Regions from separate parts of the Enterobacter sp. Li2LvB3 genome, predicted to be linked through region 1. Evidence: predicted binding sites of a transcription regulator. Region 1 holds the regulator's gene; the other holds the start of a gene.
What was found. The regulator LexA, encoded in region 1, represses DNA repair genes until DNA is damaged. The targets are predictions, from matches to a motif close to TNCTGTATGTACATACAGNA.
Positions count from the first base shown of each region.

Region 1 (5,898 bases):
GGTCAATTTATCCAGCTCTGCTGCCAGCTCGGTTTTACTCCAGCGCAGGAACAGCTCGGCTTTCAACATCGGATACAGCGCGTCGACATGACGCAGCAGGTCCTGACGAGAAATACGACGATGCTGGGTAATAATGGCGGCCATCAGCGAAGGCAGCATCAGCATATGCGCGATGTTGTTACGATAGTAAGTCATCAGCACCGCCTGCTCGCGCGGCAGAATGATGATGTCGCCAATCGTATCTTTCTCAACTTCGAACTTATTCATCTGCAAGGCATGATCGATAAGCTCGCTGGCGGTTGCGGCAGGCGCCGTCGAGTCCACTGAGTACGGAACATTCCGCATAATGTCCAGATAGCAATCGAGCTGCTCGGTAAGCTGTTCACGGGTCAGTGAACGCTGACGCGATGCCAGCAGCGCAGTACAGCACAGGTTCATGGCGTTGGCCGCACCTGCGTTGTTAATACGCACCATCAGCTCGGCGGCAATGCCGTTCACCGTTGGCGTCAGCCATGCAGGGCGTATCGCTTCGATAGGGTCGATAGACTCGCGCCATTCCGGGACATGGTGGTTAAGGTAGTTCATCAGCGGCATTGGCTCGCCGAAGTTCACGTAGCCCTGACCCAGATTACGCAGCTTGCTCAGACCGCGCAGCATCTGTGGCAGGCTCTCTTTCTCTTTAGTCGCACCGCGCAGCTCTTTGGCGTACGTTCCCACTTCCATCACGTGCTCGTAACCGATGTATATCGGCACCAGCGTAATTGGGCGGGTACCGCCGCGCAACATGGCCTGGATAGTCATCGACAGCGTGCCGGTTTTCGGATCAAGCAGGCGGCCAGTACGGGAACGCCCACCTTCCACGAAATACTCAACGGAATAACCACGGCTGAACAGCTCGCCCAGATATTCGCGGAATACGGTGGAATAGAGCTTATTACCTTTGAAGGTACGACGAATAAAGAAGGCACCAAGGCGGCGGAAAATCGGCCCTGCTGGCCAGAAGTTCAGGTTAATACCGGCCGCGATGTGCGGTGGCACCAGACCCTGATGATAAAGCACGTAGGAAAGCAGCAGGTAGTCCATGTGGCTGCGGTGGCAGGGCACATAGACAATTTCGTGGCCGTCATGTGCCAGCTGGCGCACGCGCTCGGCGTTGTGGACGTTGATCCCCTGATAGAGGCGGTTCCACGTAAAGCTCAGAATACGATCGGACAGGCGAATCATCTCGTAGGAGAAGTTCGCGGCGATCTCTTCCATCAATGCGATGGCGTTCTGCTGTGCTTTCTCATGCGAAATCTTCTTGCTGCGCGCTTCGTCTTCCACGGCGCGGGCAATGGCTTTAGACGCCAGCAATTTATTGAACAGGTCCTGACGCGCCGGGAGGCGCGGCCCTACGGCTGCAAGACGCTGGCGCGCAAAGTGCATACGTGCCACGCGAGCCAGTTTTTGCGCGATGATTTTATCCGTACCGTGTTCATCTGCCATACGGCGCAGCGACACAGAAGGAGAGAAACGCACGAAGCTATCGCGACCAAGCCAGGACACCGCGAAGAATTTCTGGATACCGTTGAGCATCCGCAGCGGTGGGTTTTCTTCCCCTTTTTCGCGACCTGGGCGACGACCAAACATCACCGATACCGGCACCATCTGCACATCCAAATCAGGATTGCTGCGGTGTAGATCGAGGTAGTCGTGGAACAGCTTGATGGACTCTTCTTTTGGCGTGTAATAGGTAAACACACGCGGCCCGCCGTGAATGAACACGTAGCGCGGCAGCAGAGTACCGTCGATCTCCAGTGGTTCAAGCGGATCGGGTAAATCATGCGCCAGACACTGGGCGCGGAGCGTGAGCAAGTCTGCCTTCGAGTTGTAAGGCAAAACATACATAATAGGGCGAGAGGTATCGAGCCCTAATTCCAGCGCGGGTTCTGCTGGGATAGACTTGCTTTTTACCAGAACGGTTAATGGTAAATTAAGTAATTTGTAGTAAATTCGTGGCCAGCCGGACATAAACGATGTAAAGCCTCTGGTTAATAATGCAATTGCGGCGCAAGGATAACAGAAAGCGCGCAAAATTTCTGTTGTTACCCGTCATACTTCAGGCGGCAGTAAACGCACTGCGTCTATAGTTACTGACGCTATTTCTAATAAAAGGTTCTTTTAATGGCCAATAATACCACTGGGTTAACCCGAATCATCAAAGCTGCCGGCTATTCATGGAAAGGTTTCCGTGCCGCGTGGATCAATGAAGCCGCTTTTCGTCAGGAAGGCGTTGCCGCAATCGTTGCGGTAATCATTGCCTGTTTCCTTGATGTTGATGCCATAACGCGCGTTCTTCTTATTGGTTCTGTGCTTCTGGTGATGATAGTGGAAATTCTCAATAGCGCTATTGAGGCGGTAGTTGATCGTATTGGCTCTGATTTCCATGAGCTCTCTGGTCGTGCAAAAGATATGGGGTCTGCCGCCGTGTTGCTGGCGATTATCACTGCGGTTATCACCTGGGTCACGCTGCTTTGGTCGCATTTCCGATGAGCCTCGAGGAATAATTAAGTCCCTGGTTTTTTGTGCAGTTTTTGGTTCCAAAATCACCTTTGACTGTATATACTCACAGCATAACTGTATATACACCCAGGGGGCGGAATGAAAGCGTTAACGACCAGGCAGCAAGAGGTGTTTGATCTCATCCGGGATCATATCGGCCAGACAGGAATGCCACCTACGCGTGCGGAAATCGCGCAGCGTCTGGGTTTCCGTTCTCCAAATGCTGCCGAGGAACACCTTAAAGCGCTGGCGCGTAAAGGCGTGATTGAGATTGTTTCTGGCGCTTCACGCGGCATCCGTCTGCTGGTAGAAGAAGAGACGGGCATTCCGCTGGTTGGCCGTGTCGCGGCAGGTGAACCTTTGCTCGCACAACAGCATATTGAAGGTCACTATCAGGTCGATCCTGGCATGTTCAAACCGAGTGCAGATTTCCTGCTGCGCGTTAGCGGCATGTCCATGAAAGATATCGGTATTCTCGATGGCGATCTGCTGGCGGTTCATAAGACTCAGGATGTGCGCAACGGCCAGGTGGTGGTGGCGCGTATTGATGACGAAGTTACCGTTAAGCGCCTGAAAAAACAGGGCAATACTGTGCAACTGCTGCCGGAAAACAGCGAATTCTCTCCAATCGTGGTGGATCTTCGCGAACATAACTTCTCCATTGAAGGTCTGGCGGTTGGCGTCATCCGCAACGGAGAATGGCTGTAATCTCCCCCTGACAGGCTACGGAGCCTCCGTAGCCTGATTCATTTCCCACTCCCGGTATTTTTCATGTCACTGCTGACTGCTTCCGATAAGGCATTGTGGCGTCTTGCACTGCCGATGATTTTTTCCAATATCACCGTTCCGCTGTTGGGGCTGGTCGATACGGCGGTTATTGGTCATCTGGATTCACCGGTGTATCTGGGTGGCGTGGCGATTGGCGCAACGGCAACCAGCTTCCTCTTTATGCTGCTGCTTTTTTTACGCATGAGCACCACCGGGTTAACGGCACAGGCGTTTGGCGCAAAAGATCCCCTGCGTCTGGCGCGTGCGCTGGTACAGCCGTTAATTCTGGCGCTGGGTGCGGGTGTACTTATCGTTCTGCTGCGTACACCACTGATTGAGCTGGCATTACACATTGTAGGTGGCAGTGAAGCGGTGCTGGAGCAGGCACGGCTTTTCCTTGATATTCGCTGGCTAAGCGCACCGGCATCTCTGGCGAATCTGGTTCTGCTGGGCTGGTTGCTGGGCGTTCAGTATGCCCGTGCTCCCGTTATCCTGCTGGTTGTCGGGAACGTCCTGAACATAGTGCTCGACCTCTGGCTGGTTATGGGGTTGCACATGAATGTGCAGGGCGCGGCGCTGGCAACGGCTATTGCCGAGTACGGCACGCTGATTATCGGGTTGTGGATGGTCTGGCGTGTTCTGGTTATGCGGGGCATAACACCTGCACTGCTGAAGGCTGCCTGGCGCGGCAATATCCGCAAGCTGCTGGCGCTTAACCGCGACATCATGCTGCGCTCGCTTTTGCTGCAACTGTGCTTTGGCACACTGACGGTCTTTGGCGCGCGGCTTGGCCCGGAAATCGTTGCTGTCAACGCGGTGTTAATGACGCTGCTGACCTTTACCGCCTATGCCCTCGACGGCTTTGCCTACGCGGTAGAAGCCCATTCCGGGCAAGCGTATGGCGCGCGCGAAAGCGGGCAATTACATGATGTCTGGCGTGCTGCATGTCGTCAGGCTGGGCTGGTGGCGCTGGCATTTGCACTCATCTACGCCTGCTTTGGTGAGTATATTGTTGCGCTGCTCACGTCATTACCTGCACTGCGTGAGCTGGCAAGCCACTACATCATCTGGCAGGTGATCTTACCGGTTGTGGGCGTCTGGTGTTATTTACTCGACGGGATGTTCATTGGCGCAACGCGTGGCGCGGAAATGCGTAACAGCATGGCGGTCGCGGCGGGTGGGTTTGGTTTAACGCTGCTCACGGTGCCGTATCTGGGGAATCATGGGTTATGGCTGGCCCTCGCGGTCTTTCTTCTTCTTCGTGGCCTTTCGCTGGCGTTTATCTGGCGTCGTCACTGGAAAAATAATACCTGGCTTTCATCTCGTCACGACATCTCCTGATGGTAAAAGATTCTGAATAAATTCCTGAGTGCCAGATGCTCAACTAAAATTGTTATCACGTCCAGCATGAAATGAAGGTTTTGGGCGGCCCTTTCACTCTTTAACGATGAGGACCTGATGATGAATAAAGACGAAATCAGCGGCAACTGGAAACAGTTCAAAGGTAAAGCGAAAGAGCAATGGGGTAAGCTGACAGATGACGATATGACGGTCATCGAAGGAAAGCGCGATCAGCTTGTCGGTAAAATTCAGGAACGCTATGGCTACGCCAAAGATCAGGCGGAGAAAGAAGTCGGCGACTGGGAAAAGCGTAACGACTATCGCTGGTAGACCGGTAATACCCGCAAGTACAAGGATGTACACCCTGAGGGCGGCCCTGAGCCGCCTTATCTTTTGCCGTTAGCGCGGTTTTTTCTTTACCAGAATGGAGTGGTCATGCTGGCACGCATCCTGATGGCTGCATGATTCGACCTCCACGCACGCAGAGCATAATCCGTGTGCTTCAATCACATTATGGCGCAGGGCGAAGCCCATTTTGGCTGCCAGCGTATGCATAATGTCTTCAACACCTTCTGCACACTCTTCTTTCACCACGCCGCAGCGGTCGCAGATAAACATGGCCGAGGTGTGGGTAGGCTGATCAAATAAATGGCACAGCACATAGCTGTTTGTTGATTCGACCTTGTGCACAAAGCCCTGCTCCAGCAGGAAATCCAGCGCGCGATAGACGGTAGGCGGCTTGGCCTGCGGCTCGCTTGCGCGCAGCAGGTCGAGTAAATCATACGCACTGATGGCGCCCTGTTGCAGGCTCATCAGACGCAATACTTCAAGGCGCTGTGGGGTCAGGCGCACATTGCGTTGCGCACAGAGCTTTTCAGCTTGCGCCAGCAGCTCTTTTGTGGACTTATCCATTTAGCACCTCGGCTGTATATGGGATGGAAAACCCTCACTTTATCATGTTCTGTTAAAAACACCGAGAACCGCCAGGTGTGCTATACCTGAGGCATTGAAATTCGGGGAAACACCTAATGAAAAGACCTGACTGTATTCGACACTGGCGCGATGTGGAAGGCGCGGATGATTCTACTTATCCCGACAGCACTGAGCGTTTTTCCATTGGCGCACCACTGGCCCGTAAACTTGGCCTGGGGCGAATTGGTATTCATCACGAACGCCTGCCGCCAGGGCGGCGTACGTCTTATCCCCATGCGGAAAGTGACGAAGAGGAGTTTATCTATGTACTGGAAG
Region 1 covers NZ_JBSICG010000019.1:70,707-76,604, reverse strand. The annotation lists gene plsB (glycerol-3-phosphate 1-O-acyltransferase PlsB) at 1-2,010, opposite strand, end outside; gene ACS603_RS16175 (diacylglycerol kinase) at 2,164-2,532, shown strand; gene lexA (transcriptional repressor LexA) at 2,641-3,249, shown strand; gene dinF (MATE family efflux transporter DinF) at 3,313-4,650, shown strand; gene ACS603_RS16160 (CsbD family protein) at 4,771-4,980, shown strand; gene zur (zinc uptake transcriptional repressor Zur) at 5,050-5,562, opposite strand; gene ACS603_RS16150 (cupin domain-containing protein) at 5,679-5,898, shown strand, end outside.

Region 2 (5,898 bases), on a different contig from region 1:
CAGTTTGGGCACCACGCTCATATGCGTGATGACCGAGCAGTCGGCCTCACCTTCCCACTCACCCAAAACATCAAGCTGGCGCTCACTGAACACCAGCACCAGCGGCGTAGAGAACTCTTTTAAAACAATACGTAACACCTTTCCGTTGAGCCGCTGACGCGCAGTTTTTAGCGCCGAATCACGGTACAGAAAGGCATTCAGAGCATTCTCGATGCCTGCGGTGACTAAGGGTTTAAATGGCACGGGATACCTCCACTCAGAACTTGTAACCGCGATGCAGCGCGACGACACCCGCCGTCATGTTGAAGTATTCAACGTTTTCAAAAGCGGCATCCTGCATCATTGCTTTTAAGGTGTCCTGATCCGGGTGCATTCGGATAGATTCAGCCAGATAGCGATAGCTTTCGGCATCGTTCGCCACCAACTCACCAATACGCGGCAGCACGTGGAACGAATAGGCATCGTAGGCTTTACTCAGCGGCTCGATAATCGGTTTGGAGAATTCGAGCACCAGCAGGCGTCCACCCGGCTTCAGCACGCGGTACATGGAACGCAGCGCCTTGTCTTTCTCGGTGACGTTACGCAGGCCAAACGAGATGGTGATGCAGTCAAAAGTGTTGTCCGGGAACGGCAGCGCTTCAGCGTTCGCCTGTACATATTCAACATTACCCACAACACCGATGTTACGCAGCTTCTCACGTCCCATTTTCAGCATGGAGTCGTTAATATCTGCCAGCACCACGCGACCGGTTTCGCCAACCAGACGTGAAAACTTCGCCGTCAAGTCGCCTGTACCGCCCGCTAAATCGAGCACCGTTTGCCCACGACGCACACCGCTACAGTCGATGGTGAAGCGTTTCCACAAGCGATGAATGCCGAATGACATCAAGTCATTCATCACATCGTACTTCGCCGCCACGGAATGAAATACGTGGGCCACCATGTCAGCCTTCTGCGCTTTAGCAACAGTCTGAAAGCCAAAGTGCGTCGTGTCTTGTGAATCGTCAACCATCTCAGAGCCTGCTTATCAGTCAAATGTCCGTGAAGTGTAACAGATTGGGCGCGTTTGCCCTATGGTTCAACCACCGTGAAAGAAACGATTCGGCGGTTCAGAAGGTGACAAATCCGCGGCTAAATCGTTGTCTTCGCTGTCTGTATTTTGCACACCTGCCCCTTCCCGTAGGCGATATTCATCGTCCTGAGCGGTAGCCTGTTCAACCATTTCAGGATTAATCTCGCGCTTAACCTCCACCCCCAGGCTACGGAATGCCTCTGCTTGCGCCAGCAAGTTGCCGCGCCCGGAAGAGAGCTTTTTCATCGCCTGGCGGTAGTTATCCTGCGCGCGATCGAGGCTCTGCCCAACAGAGGACATATCGTCCACAAACAGGCGCATTTTGTCGTACAGCTTGCTGGCGCGATCGGCAATTTGCTGTGCGTTACGGCTTTGGTGCTCGTAGCGCCAGAGATTTGCAATCGTCCGCAGCGCCACCAGAAGTGTCGTGGGACTTACCAGCATAATGTTATTTTTCAATGCTTCGGTTATCAGTTCGGGCTGTCTGTCGAGCGCCAGCAGGAATGCGGGCTCAACCGGAATGAACATCAACACGTAATCCAGTGAGCGTAACCCCGGTAGCTGCTGATAGTCCTTACGGCCCAGCAGACGGATGTGGTTACGGACAGACGCGATATGCTCCTGTAACGCAGACTCGCGAATGTAATCGTCCTCGGCATTGAAGTAGCGTTCGTACGCCACCAGCGTCATTTTGGCGTCGATAACGACATCTTTGCCCTGCGGCAGGCGCACAATGACATCAGGCTGCATCCGCGAGCGGGCATCGTTTTCGATGCTGACCTGCGTTTCATACTCGTACCCTTCACGCAGGCCAGAAGCCTCCAGCACGCGGGTCAGTACTACTTCACCCCAGTTGCCCTGTGCTTTGTTGTCGCCTTTAAGCGCACGCGTCAGGTTAACCGCCTCTTGCGTCATCTGCGCGTTCAACTGCTGGAGATTACGAATTTCATGCGCCAAAGTGTGGCGTTCGCGCGCCTCCTGGCCAAAGCTGTCCTGCACCTGGCGGCGAAAACCGTCCAGCTGCTCACGCAGCGGCGTGAGCAGGTTGTTCAGGCTCTGGCGGTTTTGTTCGTCAACACGGCGGTTACTGTGCTCAAAAATGCGGTTCGCCAGGTTTTCGAACTGTTCGCTAAGGCGCTGCTCGCTGTTGATCATCTGGCGGATTTTGTCTTCCGCATGGAGCTGGGTCGATTCAAGACGGGTGGTGACTTCGCGGAGATCGGCTTCCAGCGAGGTGTTGATATCACGCAGATTGCGCAGTTCGTTATTGAGCAGCTCGCACTCGTCGCGCCAGTGCCCGCTCTGGGTAAGCTGTTGTTTCGCGGCACTGAGCTCGGCGACCATCTCTTCGCGTTCTGCCAGTTGATCGGCTTTATGCTGCGCGTGCTGATAGCTGGATATGAGCCAGCCTATTCCCACGCCCACCAGCGCAATCACCGCATAAATCAGGATTGAGATATCCACAATGCCCCCTGCATCAACGTTTTACCCGCATAAAATAGAATTGTGCTGTATGAACGTCCAGTTTGAAAGGGTTTTCCTGCGAGGCGCTACGCAAAAAGAAAAGGCCGAACAAGTCGGCCTTTTATCGAAGAAGAGAGGACTAGATCAAGCGGCGAGCCGCTTCAACCACAATTTTCACCGCATGGCTTTCGGTCTGCTTCATGGTTTCGGCGTTCGGGATCTCCTGCTGAGTACGGTTAACGATAACACCCGCCACCATACCGGCACGCAGACCCTGGCTTGCGCACATGGTCAGCAGCGTTGCAGATTCCATTTCGTAGTTCATCACGCCCATAGACTGCCACTCTTCCATTGAGCCTTTAAAACGGCTCACTACGCGGCCAGAGAAGGTGTCGTAACGCTCCTGGCCCGGGTAGAAGGTATCGGAAGAGGCGGTAACGCCGATGTGCGTTGTTGCGCCCACAGATTTCGCGGCTTCAACCAGTGCGGTGGTACATTCAAAATCCGCCACTGCCGGGAATTCCATTGGCGCAAAGTGCAGACTTGCACCGTCCAGACGTACAGACGCGGTCGTGACCAGCACGTCACCCACATTGATATGCGGCTGGATAGCGCCGGTGGTGCCGATACGCAGGAAAGTACGGATACCCAGCTGCGCCAGCTCTTCAACAGCAATAGAAGTAGACGGGCCGCCGATACCGGTAGAACACACGATCACCGCTTTACCATCCAGCTCCGCGCGCCAGGTGGTGAATTCACGATGGGATGCCAGCTTAACCGGCTTATCCATCAGCGCGGCGATCTTTTCCACACGCTCTGGATCGCCAGGGACGATAGCGAGCGTAGCCCCTTGTAAATCGTTTTTAGTGAGGCCGAGATGAAAAACATCAGACTTAGACATAGGTGACTCCTCTGTGGGTCGGTTTGTCAGAAGAAGTAAAACGGTACTTTACAGAAGCAGTGTGCGTAATTTCGTGACGAACCTCACCATGAATGAAAATGATTGCATTTAATTTCCATAAATAAGTGATCAACATCACATTAACAATGTTATACCGTGGTGTGTTGCACAAAAGATAGACCGTTTAAGGCACTGTGGGTTGTTAACCTTGTGACTATATTTACCTTTGCGCTAACTCAACATTGGTACGGAGAATGCCATGACTGAAAAAACCGGTTTTGCACCTGCTGCTGCCCCTCATGCTTCAACCATTGTCACTACTCCCGAAGAAGCCATTAGTGCAGGAGAGACATCCATTCCCTCACAGGGGGATAACATGCCGGCTTACCATGCGCGCCCGAAATCGGCCGATGGCGCTCTGCCGGTCGTGATTGTGATACAAGAAATTTTCGGCGTACATGAGCATATTCGCGATGTTTGCCGTCGACTGGCGCTGGAAGGTTATCTGGCCATCGCACCAGAGCTCTATTTCCGCCAGGGCGATCCAAATGACTACAGCGATATCCCGACGCTATTCACTAATCTGGTCAGCAAAGTCCCGGACGCGCAAGTGCTGGCGGACCTGGACCATGTCGCCAGTTGGGCGGCGCGTAACGGCGGCGACCCACATCGGTTGATGGTGACCGGTTTCTGCTGGGGCGGTCGCATCAGCTGGCTGTACGCCGCGCATAATCCGCAGCTCAAGGCTGCCGTGGCGTGGTACGGCAAGCTGGTCGGCGAAAAAACGCTGAATTCACCTAAGCAACCGCTGGATATCGCCGTGGATCTTAACGCCCCGGTGCTGGGTTTGTACGGCGGCCAGGATACCGGCATTCCACTCGATACTGTGGAAACCATGCGTCACGCGCTGCGGGCGGCAAATGCGAAGGCAGATATCGTGGTTTATCCCGATGCAGGACATGCTTTTAACGCGGATTATCGGCCGAGCTATCACGAAGAATCCGCCAAAGATGGCTGGCAACGAATGCTGGCCTGGTTCCGGCAATATGGTGCTAAAAAGGGTTAAGCGGCTCACAAATTGATGCATGAAGCACCTGTGTTGTTTGACTTTTAAGCACAATCTGGCCGATATACAAAGCACAGGCGTGTAACTACGAGCCGTAGGCAAGACCTGAAGCCCCTCTCCTCTTTCGAGTGGAGAGGGGCTTCAGGTCTTTTTTTTGCTCTGGAGACAGGGGCCAGAACATGAACCACTTGCAAACTGCGCTGGACATCATCGCCCTGGTTGGCGGTGCTGAGAATATCGAACATATCGAACATTGCTCCACCCGCTTGCGGTTGAGCCTGTATGACAACAGCAAGGTCAACGAAACGGCGCTGACAAACATCGACGGCGTGTTGGGCGTTCGCGTCAACGTGCAGTGCCAGGTGATCATCGGTCACGAAGTGGTACAGGTGTTTGATGCGGTGCGTTCTCTGGTGGGCTCGCCGCAGGCCGGTGGGCAGCACACACCTGCCAGAGTCAGCCGCGGGGCGCAGATTGTCGATTTTGTCATTAGCGTTTTTCAGCCGCTGGTGCCGGCGATTGCTGGCGGCGGGGTGCTGAAATCCCTGCTGCTGTTGCTGGATGTGATGGGCTGGCTGAGCCGCAACAGTTCAACCTACAAGGTTCTGGATAACATCGGCTCTGCACCGCTCTATTTCCTGCCGATCCTCGTGGCGATCACCACCGCCATGAAGCTCAAAGTGAACGTGCTGGTTGCGGTGTCTGCCGTGTCGGTCATGGTGTTGCCTGCCATGACCAAACAGCTTGCCGAGGGAACGGCATTTATGTCGTTCGACCTGCGCAACGTGGCGTATGCCTCACAGGTGTTTCCGGCGATCCTGTGCGTGCTTTTTTACGCCCAGACCGAAAAGCTGTTTAACCGCTACTCACCCGGCGCGCTGCGCATTTTCCTCTCGCCGATGCTTTCTCTGCTGGTCACCGTTCCCGTCACCCTGCTGATCCTGGGGCCACTTGGCTATGAACTGGGGGCCGGGCTGGCAACGGTCATTTTGTGGCTGTACGGAAAACTGGGCTTTGTGGCAACCGGGCTGCTTGCTGCCGTCCTGCCCTTTATGGTCGCTGCCGGGATGCACAAGCCGATGCTGCCGTACACGGTTGCCTCCATGAGCCAGTTCGGGCGTGAGATGCTCTACCTGCCTGCGTCACTGGCGCACAACATTGCCGAGTCCGGCGCGTGCCTGGCGATTGCGCTCAAAAGCAAAGATAAGGTGCTGAAATCCACCGCGTTCTCAGCCGGGATCTCCGCGCTGTTCGGCATTACCGAACCGGCGCTGTATGGCGTGACGCTGCTGAATAAAAAAGCGCTCTACAGCGTGATCCTCGGTGGCGTGGTGGGCGGTGCGTTTATCGGCTGGATGGGCATTCAGGCTTTTGCGCTTGTGGGCCCCGGCCTTG
Region 2 covers NZ_JBSICG010000024.1:15,174-21,071, forward strand. The annotation lists gene ubiJ (ubiquinone biosynthesis protein UbiJ) at 1-243, opposite strand, end outside; gene ubiE (bifunctional demethylmenaquinone methyltransferase/2-methoxy-6-polyprenyl-1,4-benzoquinol methylase UbiE) at 257-1,012, opposite strand; gene rmuC (DNA recombination protein RmuC) at 1,079-2,536, opposite strand; gene udp (uridine phosphorylase) at 2,676-3,437, opposite strand; gene ACS603_RS18300 (dienelactone hydrolase family protein) at 3,697-4,503, shown strand; gene ACS603_RS18305 (beta-glucoside-specific PTS transporter subunit IIABC) at 4,683-5,898, shown strand, end outside.
Region 2: rmuC (DNA recombination protein RmuC) is a predicted target of LexA. The motif match lies at 2,580-2,599, and genes of this name have one in related genera.